DNA from 4 places in the Pseudoduganella sp. R-34 genome. Region 4 is predicted to be linked to each of the others. Evidence: predicted binding sites of a transcription regulator. Region 4 holds the regulator's gene; each other region holds the start of a gene.

Region 1 (4,208 bases), 650 kb from region 4:
ATTGCGCAGCAGGGTGCCGGCCGGCAGTGCCTTGCCGTCCCGCATATAGCGCGCCGCGGTGTCAGGGAACAGCGCGAACTTCTTCTCATTTTCCGTGACCAGCGCCACGAAATTGGCGTTCAGCCGGAAGCCATCCTGGGCCACCTTGATGGCCGGGGCCAGCACCTGTTTGAACGACATGGTGCCGTAGCGGTCCAGCGCATCATGCCAGCCGCGCACCGTGCCCGGCACGCCAACGGCCATGCCGCTGGCGACCGCGGTCTCGAAATCCATCGCCTTGCCATCCGGCGCGAAAGCGTTGGACTGGAACGATGCCGGCGCCACCTCGCGATGGTCGAGCGTGATGACGCGGTTTTCCCTGGCCAGGTAAATCACCATGAAGCCGCCGCCGCCCACGCCACAGCTGAACGGGTCGGTCACGCCCAGCGTGGCCGCCGCCGCCACTGCCGCATCGACCGCGTTGCCGCCTTTGTCGAGGATCGCCAGCGCGGCCTGCGAGGCCGGCTCGCTGATGGTCGCCACGGCGCCGCCGGTGCCGCTGGCAACCGGGGTCTTGGCCCAGGCCGGGGCGCCGAACGCCAGCGCAAGGATGATGGTGGACGTCAGTCGTCGGGGCAGGGCATGTGGCGTCATGGGCAGCTATGTTGGCTGGGAAATATTTACCCGCAAGCTTACCCGATAATCCGGCGCCGGTGCCTTCAGCGACGGCGGTTCTGCCGGCTCCATCCCCAGCAGCGTGAAGGTCAGCCCATTAAGCGTCACGGTCTTGCTGGCCCCCGGCATGGCGTCCGCCAGCACGAAGCTGGAGCTGCCTTGCTGGTCGCTCAGCACGAAGCTGTAGCTGATGTATCCAGCCCAGACGCAGACTGCGCCTTTTTTACAGCGGCTGTCATTGACACGCTCGAGCTTGAGCGTGACTGCAGGGGCCAGCTTGACGATTTCCCCTTGTGCCAGGACGTAGCTGGCGCTGGTGCGTGGTGCCGGGCGGCTGGCTGCATCCTCGGCAGTGCTGCGGGTCGAGCCGCAGGCGGCGGCAATAGCGAGGACCAGGCCCGCCATGCCCAGACAGATCAGTCTAGCTTGCATGATGTTCTCCTCTGGCCTGGGAACAGCTTAGCAAATTACAAACTATCGTGTTGCACTGTTGAGTCCACTCAACAGTATGGTCGCGCCGAAAAAAAAGCGCCCCGGAGGGCGCCAGTTTTTATAGTTGGTTTTCACAACTTATTGTGTGCGGCGGCGGCGGACTATCCCCAAGCCCATCAGGCCGACGCCAAGCAGTGCCAAGGAAGCGGGTTCCGGAACCTCTTGCGGGGGAACGCCCGGGTCGGTCGGCGCATTGGCGCTGTTGGCCATGACTTTGAATTCGACATTGGTATTGTTGTCGTGCACGTTCAGCGAATTGAGCTTGAAGGTGTGGACGACGCCCGCCGTCAGGGAAACTTCGTCCCAGTAAGCGGAATAGCTGCTGGGCTTGGGGAGGGTCTTGGCCACCCCAACGTTGTCGAGGAAGAGGTCGAAGTCGAAATCCTGGACGCTGCCGCCATTTGGCGGCGTAATGCCAAAGTCGAAGGTGGTGTCGACGCTCACCGTCACGTACAGGACCTCCAGGTCTTTTACGTGAATCCAGTCGGCAAAGGTCCAAACCGATTCACCGTCAGGATTCCAGCCAGCACTGATTACCGAATCAACCGTCAATGCCAGTGGATTGCCGTAGGTTTGTCCGTCTTTGGTCGGGCCTGCAACGGCCAAGCTGGCTGTCAGGGCGCAAATTGCGGTCAATGCAAGCTTCTTGAACATGGGTAACTCCTCAGTGAGTGTGCTTGAGAGTTACTAAGCAATCGCTATGCCAGGAATTCAAACTCAGCCATATCAAGGGCTTAGCGATAGTTGCGATGTGGAATGTAAAAATTCCCGACATTAAGAAGCTTGCCCAAAAGTAAAAAAAGCACCGACCCTTGCGGAATCGGTGCTTTTGCCGGAGGGTGCAGGCTTACATGTAGGCGGCCAGCGCACCCTTCATTTTCTTCAGCGCAGCCGCTTCGATCTGGCGGATGCGCTCGGCCGACACGCCGAACTCTTCCGCTAGCGTATGCAGCGTGGCGCCCGAACCATCGTCGTTGGCCAGCCAGCGTGCCTCGACGATGCGGCGCGAACGGGCGTCGAGCTTGGACAGGGCGGTTTCCAGGCCTTCGGACTGCAGGCGCACCACCTGTTCCGCTTCCAGCACCTTGGTCGGCTCCATATTGTCGGAGGACAGGTAGGCGATGGGCGAAAACTTGTCGTCTTCGTCGTCGGACGGCGCTTCCAGCGCGATGTCACGGCCGCTCAGGCGGGTTTCCATCTCGATCACGTCCTCGCGCTTCACGTCCAGGGTCTTGGCCAGTTCGTCGATTTGCGCCGGCGACATGGCGTCGAGCCCCTGCTTGTGGCTGCGCAGGTTGAAGAACAGCTTGCGCTGGGCCTTGGTGGTGGCCACTTTGACCAGGCGCCAGTTCTTCAAGATGTATTCGTGGATTTCAGCCTTGATCCAGTGCATGGCATAGGATACCAGGCGCACGCCCTGGTCGGGGTCGAAGCGCTTGACTGCCTTCATCAGGCCGATATTGCCTTCCTGGATCAGGTCGCCGTGCGGCAGGCCATAGCCCAGGTAGCCGCGCGCGATCGACACCACCAGGCGCAGGTGAGAAGTCACCAGCGTTTCCGCGGCCTTGATATCGTTCTTTTCCTTCAGGCTCTTGCCCAGCGCCACTTCTTCCTCATGGGTCAGCATGGGCAGGCGATTGACAGCCGAGATATAAGCGTCCAGGTTGCCCAGGCTCCCGCTGAAGCCAAGGGTCAGCGCGTTGCTGCCGGCAGGTGCCAGTGCGTTTGTTGCGGTCATCTTGTCTATCCTCGCTTGAAGGGAATGCTTTTCAGAGTTACCAGCATGCACGACAGAACTTAAATGATTCTTAACCTCTATCATGCCGTTCTGAACATATATTAGCACTCTCCCTTGGTGAGTGCCAATTGCTGGGATTTTATGGCTCTGATAGCAAAAACACTATCGGCAAAGCGCTATTCCTTGCGTTGGATCAAAGTCAGGATAAGGCGGGCAGGGGCGCGGCTCCGTGCGGGTACGCACGATGAAGTTGAAAGTCGGGGTCAGGTCTGGCAATCCGCCACATTGTGGCGGATTGCCAGACCTGACCCCGACTTTCAACTTTCAATTTAGCCTGGAAAGATGACGCTGGACGCAGAGCAGGGCGCCGATCAGGCCGAGGCCGGCGGACAGGGCCAGCAGGCCGGCCGTGCCCAGGGGATCGAGCGGAGCCAGCTGGAATTCGGAGGCATACAGTCTTGCAAACTCTGCAATGGCCCGGTTGAGGGGCTGCAGGGCCAGCGCCACGCCGCCCAGGGCCACGCCGCCGGCACACAGGCCGAGCAGGGCGCCGGTGTAATAGAAGGGGCGGTGGATGAAACTGTCGCTGGCGCCGATCAGCTTGGACACCAGGATTTCTTCGCGCTGGGTCATCACTTGCAGGCGTATGGTATTGAACACTACCGCCACCACCACCGTGGCCAGCGTGGCGGCCAGCAGGAGCAGGGCCAGGCGCAGCACGCCCAGCAGGGCAGCCAGCCGTTTTACCCAGGCCGAATCGACTTGCACCGATTCCACGCCCGGCAGGGCGCGCATCTGGTCGGCGATGCTGTCGATCTTGCTGCCTTCGGCCGCGTCCTGGAAGGCGTTCAGCTTCACCACGTAGCTGTCCGGCAGCGGATTCTCGCCCAGGGTGGCGACCACGTCGGACAAGCCGCTCTTGGCATTGAGCTGTTCCAGCGCTTTTTCGCGCGAAGTGAAGATGATCTTGGCCGTCGGTGCAATGTTGCGCAGCGAGGAGGCCAGCCCGGTGGCCTGTTCGCGCGGCGTGTCGGCCTTGATGAAGACGCTGAGTTCAGGCTCGACCGCCATCTGCTCCGACATCGGCCGTACATTGTCGAGCAAGGTCACGCCCATGAAGGGCAGGGCCAGCGCAATCGCGACCACCAGGATATTGAACAGGAAAGAACCCGGCGCCCGGCGCACGTGCACCAGTGCAGAGCCGAGGGCGAACAGGTGGTGGCGCAGCCAGGTGCTCATGCGGCTTCCCTCATCAGTTCGCCACGTTCGAGATGGATCACGCGTGCCGCGGCGTCCAGGATCTGTTCATCGTGCGAGGAGATCA
Region 2 (4,208 bases), 130 kb from region 4:
TTCAGCCGCACGCCGGATCTGACCGGCACGCTGGAGCACTTCCAGCACGACACGTTCATCGTGCGCTGGAAGGAGCGCAATTTCAACGCCGATGCCTATGTGACGTTTTCGCTGAATCCGGACGGTTCCATTGATCGCATGAAGATGGCGCCAGTGTCCACCGAGACTGATTTCAGCTATGACTTCGCCGATTTGTCCTTTACTCCGGTGAAAAAATGACAAAATTCCGACAAACTTGAAACGAAGTGTGAGAATCATTCATGTGCGCATGCAGCATAATAGCGGCTGGTTTGTGCACTTGGGAGAATGAATGACTAGCCTGATCGTTTCAATTGCCGTCGTCTTGGGCGGTCTTTTCGTTGCCGGATACGGCTTTGTCACCTTGATGAGCCGCCTGCAATCCCGCTAGGAAGCTCCAGTTCAAATACCTTGCGCTTGCGCGCCGCGATCTCCCCCAGGGCGCGCTGGAAAGCCGGGTAGCCGTTCAACAGCTTGTCGAAACTGCCATCGGCTTGCGCAAGTTTCAAGCCTCGCTCCACCCGCTCCGCCATCGCCTTGTTGTCCTTGCTGACAAAGAAATAGAACGGTACGCGGTAATGCAGGAAGATCGTCGGTTCCACCATCAATCCATCCTTCCCATACACCTTTTCCTCGGCCCAGGCCTCGTGCACGCCGCGCGGCATGTAGTCGAAGCGCTTTGCTTTCAGCATCGGGAACAGCGAACTGTAATTGACCGTCGTTTCAACCGGCAAGCGGTTGTGGCGCAACACATCCACCGAAGGCCAGTTGACGCCCGCGCCGGCAACGAGCTTGCGCAGGTCGCCCAGGCTGCGAACCTCGCGGAAGCGGGCTTCATCCTCCTTGCGGATCATGAAGACGCGATAGTCGTTCAGCTCGCGCACCAGGGAGATGCGAATCGGCAGCAGGTCGCGTTCCCGCTCGGCGTTGGTGCCGTCCCACATGATGTTGATGACGCCATTGCGCTTGAGTTCCAGGGCGCGGCGCGGGCTGGTCAGTTCGTGGGGATAGAACTCGATGGAGAAGGGGCCGTCGGTCTTTTCCAGCGCGAGGCGCAGCAGCAGGTGAAAGTAGGTGACCTGTACCTCGGAGCCAGGCGTGACCGAGGGCAGGACGAAGCGCATCAGCGGCGCATTGGCCGCGTCGCCCGCATTGGCCAGGGTGGATGCTGCCGCCAGCAGCAAGCCGGCGGCAGAGCGTTGCAGCTTTTTCAGCACTGATTACTGCGGCTTGACGAACTTCAGCGTCATGCGGTCGCTCTCGCCAATGGCAGCGTACTTGGCGCGGTCCTTGTCCTTGTTGGTGAAGGTCGGAGGCAAGGCCCACACCCCGTTCTCGTGGTTGGCGTCATCCTTGGCATTGGCGTTGACTTCAGACTTTGCCACCAGCTTGAAGCCGGCCTGTTCGGCCATCTTGATGACATAGGCTTCGTGCATATAGCCGGTACTGGCCTTGGCATCCTGGGTCATGGCGGACGGCAGGCGGTGTTCCTCCACGCCGAAGATACCGCCTGGTTTCAGCGTGTCGTAGATGCTGGCCATCAGCTTCTTCATGTTCTCGTCGCCGGTGCCGATCCAGTTATGGATGTTGCGGAACGTGAGCACCATGTCGGCGCTGCCTTTCGGCGCGTAAGTGTATACGCCGTTGCCCGGTTCGAAGGCGCCCAGCACCACCTTGTCGCGGCCCGGCTGCTTGGCCAGGAACTCCTGGAAGCGTTCAGCCGACTTGCGCACGCGTTCGTCGGCCGATTGCGGGCTGGAGCCGGCGGTAATCAGCTTGCCCTGGTCGCGCAGGTAAGGGGCCAGGATTTCGGTGTACCAGCCGCCGCCCGGCGACAGTTCGACCACCGTCATGTTCGGCTTGATGCCGAAGAAGGTCAGGGTCTCGTAAGGATGGCGGTACTGGTCGCGTTTGACGTTGTCCGCGTTGCGGGTAGGGCTGGCGATTGCAGCTTTCAGGGCAGGATCTGCCAGTGCAACGCCGGAAAAACCGGTAAAGCCAACGGCCAGCAGGCCGGCCAGGACGTACTGTTTCATTCAGGAGTCTCCTTTTTTCGTTGGGCAGGCGACGCAGCGGCTCCGGTCGCCCGGGACTTGATGATCGTGCAAGCTGGCCGCCCGGTCAAGTGTCCGCGCGGACGGTGTGCGGACACTGCCCGGACACTTTTTGCGGATATGTTTCAGCTTTGTACAAGCTTTACACAATGGCATAAAAATTGCGTACGATTTGATCCCTGCAAGCTGTCTTAGGTAAAAACGATAACCCTGGAGAGACTATGGAACGACGTGCATTCCTCAACATGAGCGGCGGTGCAATGGCTGCCATGATGATGCCTTTTGGCCGCGCCATTGCGGCCGACGAGCTGGTAAAGCCCGTGGAAGTGAAGTTCAAGAAGATGCTGGCAGATACCGCGCTGACCGCGGCCACCCAGGCCGGCGCCAGCTACTGCGACGTGCGCATCGGCCGCTACCTGAACCAGTTCATCACGACCCGTGACCTGAACATCGAAAACGTCACCAATACCGAATCCGCTGGCGTGGGCGTGCGCGTGATCGCCAACGGCGCCTACGGCTTTGCCGCCACCAGCGACATGTCGCCGGACGGCGTGGCCGGCGCGGCGCGCCAGGCGGTCGCCATCGCCAAGGCGAACGCCAAGCTGCAGGCAGCCGGCGTGCAGCTGGCGCCGACGCCGGGCGTGGGCGAAGTGTCGTGGGCGACCCCGATCAAGAAGGACTGGCGCACCGTGCCGATCAAGGAGAAGGCCGACCTGCTGATCACCGCCAACAAGGGCGCGCTGGAAGCCGGCGCTTCGTTCATCCAGTCCTTGCTGTTCCAGGTTAACCAGCAGAAGTACTTCGCTTCCACCGACGGTTCCTATATCGACCAGGACCTGCATCGCCTGTGGGTGCCGTTCTTCGCCACGGCCGTTGACAAGTCGACCGGCAAGTTCCGCAGCCGTTCCGACCTGGGCACCCCGGTCGGCATGGGCTATGAATACCTGGACGGCCGCAAGGAAGACAAGATCAAGGCAGCGGGCGGCGTCGCCACGCTGTACAACCGTACCTATGACCTGGTCGAGGATGCGAAGGCCGCCGGCCGCCAGGCCAAGGAAAAGCTGACCGCCAAGTCGGTCGAGCCGGGCAAGTACGACCTGGTGCTGTCGCCGGAACATATGTGGCTGACCATCCACGAATCCGTCGGCCACCCGACCGAACTCGATCGCGTGCTGGGCTACGAGGCCAACTTCGCCGGCACTTCCTTCGCGACCCTGGACAAGCAGCAGTCGAAGAAATTCAAGTACGGTTCGGACCTGGTCAACATCGAGGCAGACAAAACCATCCAGGGTTCGCTGGGGGCGGTCGGCTACGACGACGAAGGCGTCAAGTGCAAGAAGTGGGACATCATCAAGGACGGCATCCTGGTGAATTACCAGGCTACGCGCGACCAGGCGGCGGTGATCGGCGAGAAAGAATCGCACGGCTGCTCGTACGCGGACTCCTGGAGCAATGTGCAGTTCCAGCGCATGCCTAACGTTTCGCTCAAGGCTGGCAAGAAGAAGATGACCCCGGACGAACTGGTGAAAGACGTGAAGAAGGGCATCTACATCGTGGGGGCCGGTTCCTTCTCGATCGACCAGCAGCGCTACAACTTCCAGTTCGGCGGCCAGATGTTCTACGAGATCAAGGACGGCAAGATCGGCCAGATGCTGGAAGACGTGGCTTACCAGTCGAATACCCAGGAGTTCTGGAACGCCTGCACCGCCATGTGCGATGAGCGCGACTGGCGCATGGGCGGCTCTTTCTTCGACGGCAAAGGCCAGCCGATGCAGGTGAGCGCGGTGTCGCACGGTTCGTCAACTTCGCGATTCAACGGCATCAACGTGATCAACACTGCCCGCAAGATCGGCTAAGGCGAAAGGACTACGAATGAAGATCCTGAATCAGGAAGAGACCAAGCGCATCTCCGACAAGGTCATGTCGCTGAGCAAAGCCGATGAGTGCATCGTCACCATCAACGGCAGCCGCACCGGCAATATCCGCTATGCGCGCAATGCCGTGTCGACTGCCGGCCTGGTGGAAAATACCCAGCTGTCCGTGGCGGTCGCCTTCGGCAAGAAGCAGGGCACGGCAGTCATCAACGAGTTTGACGACAAGTCGCTGGCGAAAGCCGTGCAGCGCGCGGAAGAACTG
Region 3 (4,208 bases), 1.4 Mb from region 4:
TCTCGCCCGCATCGTTGATATCTTCCGTATAACGAAAGCTCCAGCCGTCCCAGCCGCTTCTGTCCCACAGCGTGTTCAGGTCGTATGTCTGCCCACCGGAAAACAGCATGCCGTGCTGCGTGCCTTCCCAATAGCCGACGGCCACGCCTGCGTTGTTGATGGCGGTGGCGTAGCCGGGGCCGTAGGTCTCCAGCACTTCGCCTTTCCAGATTGTGCCATGGGCCTCGGTAATATCGCTACCGCTGCCGCCGGCCGCCCAGCCCTTGTCGTTGATGTCGCGCGCCCACGAATAGCCCGCATCGGGCAGATCGTGATAAGCGCCGTCCTGCCAGACTCCGGCATGATCCCCTGCGCGCGAGAGGCCGACAACCTGCTCCTGGTCACCATTTTCACCATCCACTGCACGTGCCATCGCGACAATCGTGCCCTTGTTATTGATGGAAACCGCCGTTCCGCCATGAACGCCCGCGTCGAATGTGATGGGCTGCCGTCCCGATTGCCAGATCATCGGTTGGGCGCCGGATGATCCCACCAGCTGGCCAGCGTCATTCATATCGGTGAGGATCGCTTCTTCGCTGCTGTCCGTCAGGCATTCCAGTCCGCTGCCGCGGCGCCTGGGCAGCAGCGAGTAATGGCTAGGCAAGGACAAGACCGCACAATCGGGCAACCGGTTTCATGGCATCCTCCAGCCAAGGCACAGGAGCCAATGGTGGACTTGCCCCGTCAGCGGCGCGCGCTGAGCTTCTAATCGTGCGCGGCACAGCGATAGGGTCAGGACTTGAGTCCGCTCACAAGCTGGCGGTAGCGGCCGGGCGGCGCCCCGACGGCTTCGCTGAAACGGTGGCTGAAATGGCGAAGGTCGGCGTAGCCGCACGCTTCGGCGACTTGCTGCAGCGGCAGGCGCCCTGCGCGCAACAGGCCGCGCGCACGCTCGATGCGGCGTGCTGCAATCCAGGCCGACGGCGGCATGCCGAAGCTGATGCGGAACATGCGGGCCAGATGGAATTCCGACATGCACGCCAGTTGCGCCAGCATGCCGAGGGTGATGTTCTGGTCGAAGTGGGTTTCGATGTATTCGTGCAAGCGGCGGCGCACCAGCGGCGCCAGCCCTCCGCGCAAGCGCAGGCCAGGCCTGGTCATCGATTGCGATTGCAGCAGCTCGCTCAAGGCCTCGTGCGTGATTTCATTGGCGCGCAGCAGCTGGTCGGCGTCGTCCCACGGCTGCTGCAGCAACTCGCCGCATAGTTGCACCAGGCGCTGGTTCTCGAAATAGGTCTTGTCCTGCAAGGTGAGTTCGCGCGGCTCGCGATCCAGCTCCGCCACGGCGCGCTGCGTGAAATGCTCCGGCATGAAGTACACGTGCAGCATGCGCAACTGGCCGCGCACCACCCACTCCGATTCGTGCCAGTCCGGCAGGGAGCACAGGCGCTGTGGCGCGCCATACTGCCCCGGCAAGCCTTCGCGCTCGACTTCGTAGCCGCCGCCCAGGTAGCAGGACAAGGTGTGGTGGCCCGGCTGGCGATACTCGGTGAACGCCTCCGGCGTGCTGCGATGCCAGACCGCAGCCGCCAGCCCGTCGCCCAGCCACGCAAAACGCTCCAGCGTGGCATCGGTGCCGGACATGGTGCGGAACACGGCGTGCGACATCGCATCGCCCGGCTTGCCCGCCAGCGCCGCGCGCGCCGCCGCCCCCACGCGCTTGCGCGGAGCGGCATCCTCAAGTTGTCCAGTCAGTGGCTTCACGCCGAAAAGTCTAGCACGGCCATTCCCATCCGGCCGGCCGCCCCTCCGATTTGCGCAAGATCAGACAAGGGGACCTGGGCTCGCCGCCGCTAGTGTCGGGAAAATTTACAGCGTCGACCAGCCGTGAAACCACTTATCGATAAGAATCAGTTATTTGCTGGCGCAGGGTATAAAAATTGCTTATTGCATTTGAAGCAATGCTGTCAACTTTCCTACTGTTTTGAAAGGAATTATCGATGAAGAAGTTCGCTTGCCTGGCAGCCCTGTCACTCGCTATCTCCGCAGCACAAGCAGCGCCGATCCAGCTTGACCTGACCAGCGGCGCCTTCGCCAACAACAATGGCTCGGCTGTTGTCGACACTTATACGGAAGACGGCTTTCGCCTCCGCACGGTGCGTGCCGGCGACCATTTCGATCCCTTGTTTATCGGCGATATCGGCATCCACAACGGCTTCCAGAACGCCGACGACGTGAGTTGGGTCATCGACTTCTTCGGGGCCAGCTTCAACCTGGTCAACATCAATATCGCCGCCTATGCCGATGGCGCGTCGTCGATCACGGTGAGCGGTTCCAACGGCGCGACGCAAACCTTGTCCGGCACCGGCACCCTGGCCATCGCCGGCATGGGCAACGTGACCTCGGTCGTTTTCAATATCGACCAGGACGGCGGGACGCAAGGCTTTGGCTTTTCCGAGATTAACGTCGACACCACGCCTGTGCAACAAGTGCCCGTGCCGGGCACGCTGATGCTGCTTGGCCTCGGCTTGTCCGCACTGGGCGTTTCGCGCCGCCGCACTTCGAAGTAGGCAGGAAGAACCAGCCAGCGTGCGGCATTCCGCGCGCTGGTTCATAATACCTGGCACCAGAACTGTTACCGCCTAGTGAAGTGCCTGCCCCATGAATACACCTCCAGACGACCTGCCAATTTACCGAGTCCTGACTGGCCCCGACGATTCGAAGTTTTGCCGGCGAGTCAGCGAAGCGCTCGCACTTGGCTATCAACTTTACGGTTCGCCTTCCTTGACCTTTAACGGCGAGACGGTCATCGTGGCCCAGGCCGTCCTTTGGCCCACGGCCAAGTCTTAGCCGGAACAAACAGCAAGTTCAGACAACTGCCGGTGCGCGGCAAGCGGCACACTGGCAGGACGATGAATACTGCCCTCTACCTCACCACGGTGCTCATCTGGGGCACCACCTGGATCGCGATCAAATTCCAGCTCGGCGTCGTCGCAGCGCCGGTGTCGATCGCCTATCGTTTCTGGATCGCGGCGCTGGTGCTGATGCTGATCCTGCTCGCGCGCAGGCAGCAAGTCCTGCCGCCGCGTTCCGCCTGGCGCTACCTGCTCGCGCAGGGGCTTGCGCTGTTCTGCTGTAACTTCCTGTGCTTTTACTACGCCACGATGTGGGTGCCGAGCGGCCTGGTGGCGGTGGTGTTTTCGACCGCGCCGATCTGGAATGCGATCAATGGCCGTCTCTTCATGAAGCGGCCGATCCGGCCGCAAGTCATGGGCGGCGCGGTGCTGGGACTGGCAGGCATCGTGCTGCTGTTCCTGCCTTCCATGCAGGGGCACTGGAACGATGCCGGCATGCTGGCCGGCCTGGGACTGGCCCTGCTTGGCACGCTGTGCTTCTCGACCGGCAACCTGCTCTCGAGCCGCATGCAGGCGCTGGGCATGCAGCCCTGGCTGACCAACACCTGGGCCATGCTGTGCGGCGCCGCCATCCTGACGCTTGGCGCGCTGGCGCTCGGCATGCCGTTCAACTTCGACCCAAGCCCGCGCTATGTCGGCGCATTGCTCTACCTGGCCGTGCCGGGATCGGTGATTGCCTTCACGGCTTACCTGCTGCTGGTGGGGAGAATCGGTCCGGACCGCGCGGCTTACTGCACGGTGCTGTTCCCCGTGGTGGCGCTGACGGTGTCCACCGTCTTCGAGGGATACCAGTGGAGCAGCATGGCCCTGGCCGGGCTGCTGCTGGTCATCGGGGGGAATTTGCTGGCCTTTATGCCGGCGCGTGCCAAAGCACAGGCGCCGGCGGCAGCCTAGATCATTTCTTGGTGAATACCAGGTCCCAGACGCCGTGGCCCAGTTTCAGGCCGCGGTTTTCGAACTTGGTCAGCGGGCGGTAGGCCGGCTGCGGCGCGTAGCCTGCAGCGGTGTTCTGCAGCGCCGGCTCGGCGCTCAGCACTTCCAGCATCTGCACCGCGTAATCTTCCCAGTCGGTCGCCAGGTGGATATAGCCTCCCGGCGCCAGGTGCTCGCACAGGGTTTTCACGAATGGGGCCTGGATCAGGCGGCGCTTGTTGTGGCGCGCCTTGTGCCATGGGTCAGGGAAGTAGATATGCACGCCCGCCAGCGAACCGGCCGGGATCATGTCGCGCAATACTTCCACCGCATCGTGCTGGATCACGCGCAGGTTGGTCAGGCCTTCCTCGCCGATCAGCTTGAGCAGGCTGCCCACGCCCG
Region 4 (4,208 bases):
GGTGCACGACGTTTCGCTGCAAGTCGATTGCGGTGAAGTGGTCGGCCTGCTCGGTCCCAACGGTGCCGGCAAGACTACCTCTTTCTACATGATCGTCGGCCTGGTGGCTTCCGATGCAGGCACCATCGATATCGGCGGCACCGACGTGTCGAGCCTGCCGATCCACAAGCGCGCCACGCTGGGCCTGTCCTACCTGCCGCAGGAAGCTTCGGTGTTCCGCAAGCTGACGGTGGAAGAAAACATCCGTGCCGTGCTGGAACTGCAGAAGGTGGACGGCAAGCCTCTGCCCAAGGCGGAAATCAAGCAGCGCCTGGAATCGCTGCTGGCCGACTTGCAAATCGAGAAGCTGCGCGAGAACCCGGCCCTGTCGCTGTCGGGTGGCGAGCGCCGCCGCGTGGAAATTGCGCGCGCCCTGGCCACCAACCCGCGCTTCGTGCTGCTGGACGAACCGTTTGCCGGCGTGGATCCGATCGCCGTGATCGAAATCCAACGTATTGTGCGTTTCCTGAAGGAGCGCAATATCGGTGTGCTGATCACCGACCATAATGTGCGTGAGACCCTCGGCATTTGCGACCGCGCCTACATCATCAACCAGGGCGCCGTGCTGGCCTCGGGCCGCCCGGACGACATCATTGCCAACGAATCCGTTCGCCGCGTCTACCTCGGCGAACACTTCCGCATGTAAACGAAGGCCATGAAACAAACACTGCAACTGCGAACCTCGCAACACCTGGCGCTGACGCCGCAGCTGCAACAATCCATCCGCCTGCTGCAGCTGTCCACGCTGGAGCTGCACCAGGAGTTGGAACAGCTGCTTGGCGACAATCCCATGCTGGAGCGCCTTGACGACCCGCTCGACCACTCGGTACGGCTGCTGGCCGATGGCGCCATCAGCCAGGGCAACGGCAATGGCACCGAAGCTCCCGCCACGCCTTCGGCTGAAGGCCCGCAAGGCGAGGGCGGCGAAGCCCCGGCCGCTGCCGGCGAAAGCGATACCTATGAAGGCGGCGACCATGAAGCCGGCAACGGCAGCGACGACGCCGACTGGAGCGCCAGCGCCGGCAGCAAATCCGCCGACGACGAAGACAGCCGCCCGCAACTGGAAGCTTCCGGCTGCACGCTGCGCGAACACCTGCTCGAGCAGATGCGCGTCACCGTGCAGGAGCCGCGCGACCGCGCGCTGATGGAACTGATCATCGATGCGCTGGACGAGAACGGCTACCTGGAAGAGCCGCTGGAAGAAATCCACGAGCGCCTGCCGCCCGAGCTGGAAATCGAACTGGACGACCTGCGCTGCAGCCTGGTGCTGCTGCAAAGCTTCGATCCGCCCGGCGTCGCCGCACGCAATGCCTCCGAATGCCTGGCGCTGCAGATCAGGCGCATGCCCGGCGTGCCGCTGGTGACGCGCCGCATGGCGCTGACCATCGTCGAGAAGCACCTGACCTGGTTCGCCCAGCGCGAGTTCACCAAGCTGAAGAAAGCGCTCGACTGCGACGATGAAGACTTGCGCGAAGCACAGTGCGTGATCCGCCAGTGCAACCCGCATCCGGGCGCCGAATTTGCGTCAGGCGAGTCAGACTACGTGGTGCCGGACGTGATCGTGAAAAAGGGCCGCGGCGGCTGGATCGTCACCCTGAACAACGACGTGGTGCCGCGCCTGCGCGTGAACGCGCTGTATGCCAACCTGCTCAAGCAAGGCAAGAGCGAGTCGCAGATGAATGGCCAGCTGCAGGAGGCCAAGTGGTTGATCAAGAATATGCGCCAGCGCTTCGACACGATCCTGCGCGTCGCGGAAGCGATAGTAGAAAGACAAAAGAACTTTTTCAGTCATGGCGCAGTGGCCATGAGACCCCTTGTGTTGCGTGAAATTGCTGATACACTGGGACTACACGAGAGCACTATTTCTCGCGTAACAACTCAAAAATATATGCTCACCCCGCATGGCATGTTTGAGTTGAAATATTTCTTTGGTAGCCACGTCGCGACCGAAGCCGGGGGGGAGGCTTCCTCGACTGCGATACGGGCACTGATCGTGCAATTGACAGGAGCAGAAGACCCGAAAAATCCTTTATCCGACAGTAAGATTGCGGACATGCTGGGTGAACAAGGCATGGTGATTGCGCGACGGACTGTTGCCAAATATCGAGAAGCGTTGAAGATCCCTCCAGTTAGCCTCCGCAAATCGTTGTAGTGCAGTGCATGGGTTCCTCTGTGCGTTTCGGCGTGCACGAACTCGAGAGCGACATCATCTTTAGGAGTGTGTATGAATCTCACCATCAGTGGACATCATGTCGAAGTGACCCCAGCCATTCGCGAGTACGTGCAGAACAAGCTGGAACGAGTCAAGCGCCATTTCGATCAAGTAATCGATATTGCTGTCATCCTGACTGTAGATAACCTCACCGAGAAAGAGAAACGCCAGAAAGCCGAAATCAACCTGCGCATGTCTGGCAAAACTGTTTACGTCGAAAGCCTGTCGCAAGACCTTTACGCCGCCATCGATACCCTGATTGATAAACTGGATCGCCAGGTCATGAAATACAAGGACCGTGTGCAGAACCACAGTCATGCGGCCATCAAGCATTTCCCGGATACGTATGAGGCACCACCCACCGCCATGTAAAGGACTGGCCGTGCAGCACACCAAAGGGCGCAATTGGCGCCCTTTTTTGCGACCAGTGTGCGTTAGAATATTTGCATGAGCGAACACGTACACACCCAACTCTCCAACGGTACCGGCTTCATCACGCTGGACCGCCCCAAGACCCTCAATTCACTGTCCCTCGACATGGTGCGCGCGATGACGCAGGCGCTGCTGGCATGGCGCGACGATGCGTCGGTGGCGGCGGTCGTGGTGCGCAGCAGCAGCGAACGCGCGCTGTGCGCAGGCGGCGATATCCGCTTCTTCCACGACGTCGGCCGCGGCAATACGCAAGGCGGCAGCGCGCTGCTGGAAGACTTCTTCACCGAAGAATATGCGCTGAACCATTTAATCCATTTCTACCCCAAGCCTTATGTGGCGCTGATGGATGGCGTGGTGATGGGCGGCGGCATGGGCATCGCGCAGGGCGGGCCGGAGTGCGGCGTGCGCATCGTCACGGGCCGTACCAGGATGGCGATGCCCGAGGTGAACATCGGCCTGTTTCCCGACGTGGGCAGCAGTCACTTCCTGTCGCATGCGCCGGGCCAGCTTGGCATGTGGCTCGGCCTCACCGGGCTGACGGTCGGCGCCGCGGATGCGCTCTACCTCGACCTGGCTGACTACTTCGTGCCGGAAACTGAACTGGCCGGACTGGCCAAGCTGTTCGAGTCGACGCCCGGCAAATCGTTGCGCGATGCTGTCGCGGTCTTTGCCTGCCCGCACAACGCCTTCGCCGGCGACAGCGAACTGGAAGCGCAGCGTGCCCTGATCGATCAGCATTTCTCGGCGGGCTCGGTACCCGCCATCATGGATTCGCTGCGAGGCGACAGCACGCCTTTCGCGCAGAAATCGCTGAAGGCAATGGAATTGCGCTCGCCGCTGATGATGAGCGTGACCCACGAGCTGCTGAAGCGCGGCGCGTCGCTGGGCGTGTCCGACTGCTTGCGCATGGAGCGCAACCTGGTGCGCCGCAACTTCGAACACGGCGAGATTTTCGAGGGCGTACGCGCCCTGGTGATCGACAAGGACAACCAGCCGCAGTGGAATCCCGCAACGCTGGCCGAAGTGACGCCCGCCATGGTGGAGCGCTTCTTCGAACCATGCTGGCCGGCCTGGGCGCACCCCTTGCGCCACCTCGCATGAGGGATCTGGACCGGATCGACCGGGGCATCCTGAATATCCTGCAAGAAGATGCCAGCACGCCGTTGCGCGAGATCGCGGAGCGCGTGCATTCGTCGGTCGCGACCTGCCAGCGCCGCATCGAAAGGCTGCGCAACGACGGCGTGCTGGTCAAGGCTGTCGCGCTGGTTGACCGCGCGCTTGCCGGGCGGCCCCTGACGGTATTCGTGTCGGTCGAACTGGAGAAGCAGAATACCGACATCCTCAAGCAGTTCGAGCACCGCATGCGTTCCGAGCCCGAGGTGATGTCCTGCTACGAAGTGGCCGGCGAGTTCGACTTCCACCTGATCGTCACGGTGGAGTCGATGGAAGAGTACAGCGCCTTCACACGGCGCGTTTTCACCTCGCACCACAACGTCATCAACGTCAAGAGCCTGTTCGCGATGAA

The links. The regulator sigma-54, encoded in region 4, starts transcription at its own class of promoters, with help from an activator protein. The targets are predictions, from matches to a motif close to TGGCANGNAANCTGCTTT.
Region 1: ACN9MW_RS07425 (PEP-CTERM sorting domain-containing protein) is a predicted target of sigma-54. The motif match lies at 1,835-1,852, and genes of this name have one in related genera.
Region 2: ACN9MW_RS03725 (TldD/PmbA family protein) is a predicted target of sigma-54. The motif match lies at 2,223-2,240, and genes of this name have one in related genera.
Region 3: ACN9MW_RS29385 (PEP-CTERM sorting domain-containing protein) is a predicted target of sigma-54. The motif match lies at 1,909-1,926, and genes of this name have one in related genera.

Annotation. Positions count from the first base shown of each region.
Region 1 covers NZ_CP184572.1:1,582,736-1,586,943, forward strand. The annotation lists gene ggt (gamma-glutamyltransferase) at 1-633, opposite strand, end outside; gene ACN9MW_RS07420 (hypothetical protein) at 640-1,086, opposite strand; gene ACN9MW_RS07425 (PEP-CTERM sorting domain-containing protein) at 1,225-1,800, opposite strand; gene rpoH (RNA polymerase sigma factor RpoH) at 1,994-2,884, opposite strand; gene ftsX (permease-like cell division protein FtsX) at 3,209-4,123, opposite strand; gene ACN9MW_RS07440 (cell division ATP-binding protein FtsE) at 4,120-4,208, opposite strand, start outside.
Region 2 covers NZ_CP184572.1:807,028-811,235, forward strand. The annotation lists gene ACN9MW_RS03710 (serine hydrolase) at 1-219, shown strand, start outside; gene ACN9MW_RS03715 (substrate-binding periplasmic protein) at 378-1,235, opposite strand; gene ACN9MW_RS03720 (class I SAM-dependent methyltransferase) at 1,239-2,054, opposite strand; gene ACN9MW_RS03725 (TldD/PmbA family protein) at 2,294-3,928, shown strand; gene ACN9MW_RS03730 (TldD/PmbA family protein) at 3,945-4,208, shown strand, end outside.
Region 3 covers NZ_CP184572.1:6,377,109-6,381,316, forward strand. The annotation lists gene ACN9MW_RS29375 (hypothetical protein) at 1-649, opposite strand, end outside; gene ACN9MW_RS29380 (helix-turn-helix domain-containing protein) at 772-1,647, opposite strand; gene ACN9MW_RS29385 (PEP-CTERM sorting domain-containing protein) at 1,980-2,549, shown strand; gene ACN9MW_RS29390 (DUF1737 domain-containing protein) at 2,641-2,829, shown strand; gene ACN9MW_RS29395 (DMT family transporter) at 2,892-3,788, shown strand; gene trmB (tRNA (guanosine(46)-N7)-methyltransferase TrmB) at 3,790-4,208, opposite strand, start outside.
Region 4 covers NZ_CP184572.1:936,534-940,741, forward strand. The annotation lists gene lptB (LPS export ABC transporter ATP-binding protein) at 1-685, shown strand, start outside; gene ACN9MW_RS04400 (RNA polymerase factor sigma-54) at 695-2,191, shown strand; gene hpf (ribosome hibernation-promoting factor, HPF/YfiA family) at 2,264-2,623, shown strand; gene ACN9MW_RS04410 (enoyl-CoA hydratase/isomerase family protein) at 2,699-3,784, shown strand; gene ACN9MW_RS04415 (Lrp/AsnC family transcriptional regulator) at 3,781-4,208, shown strand, end outside.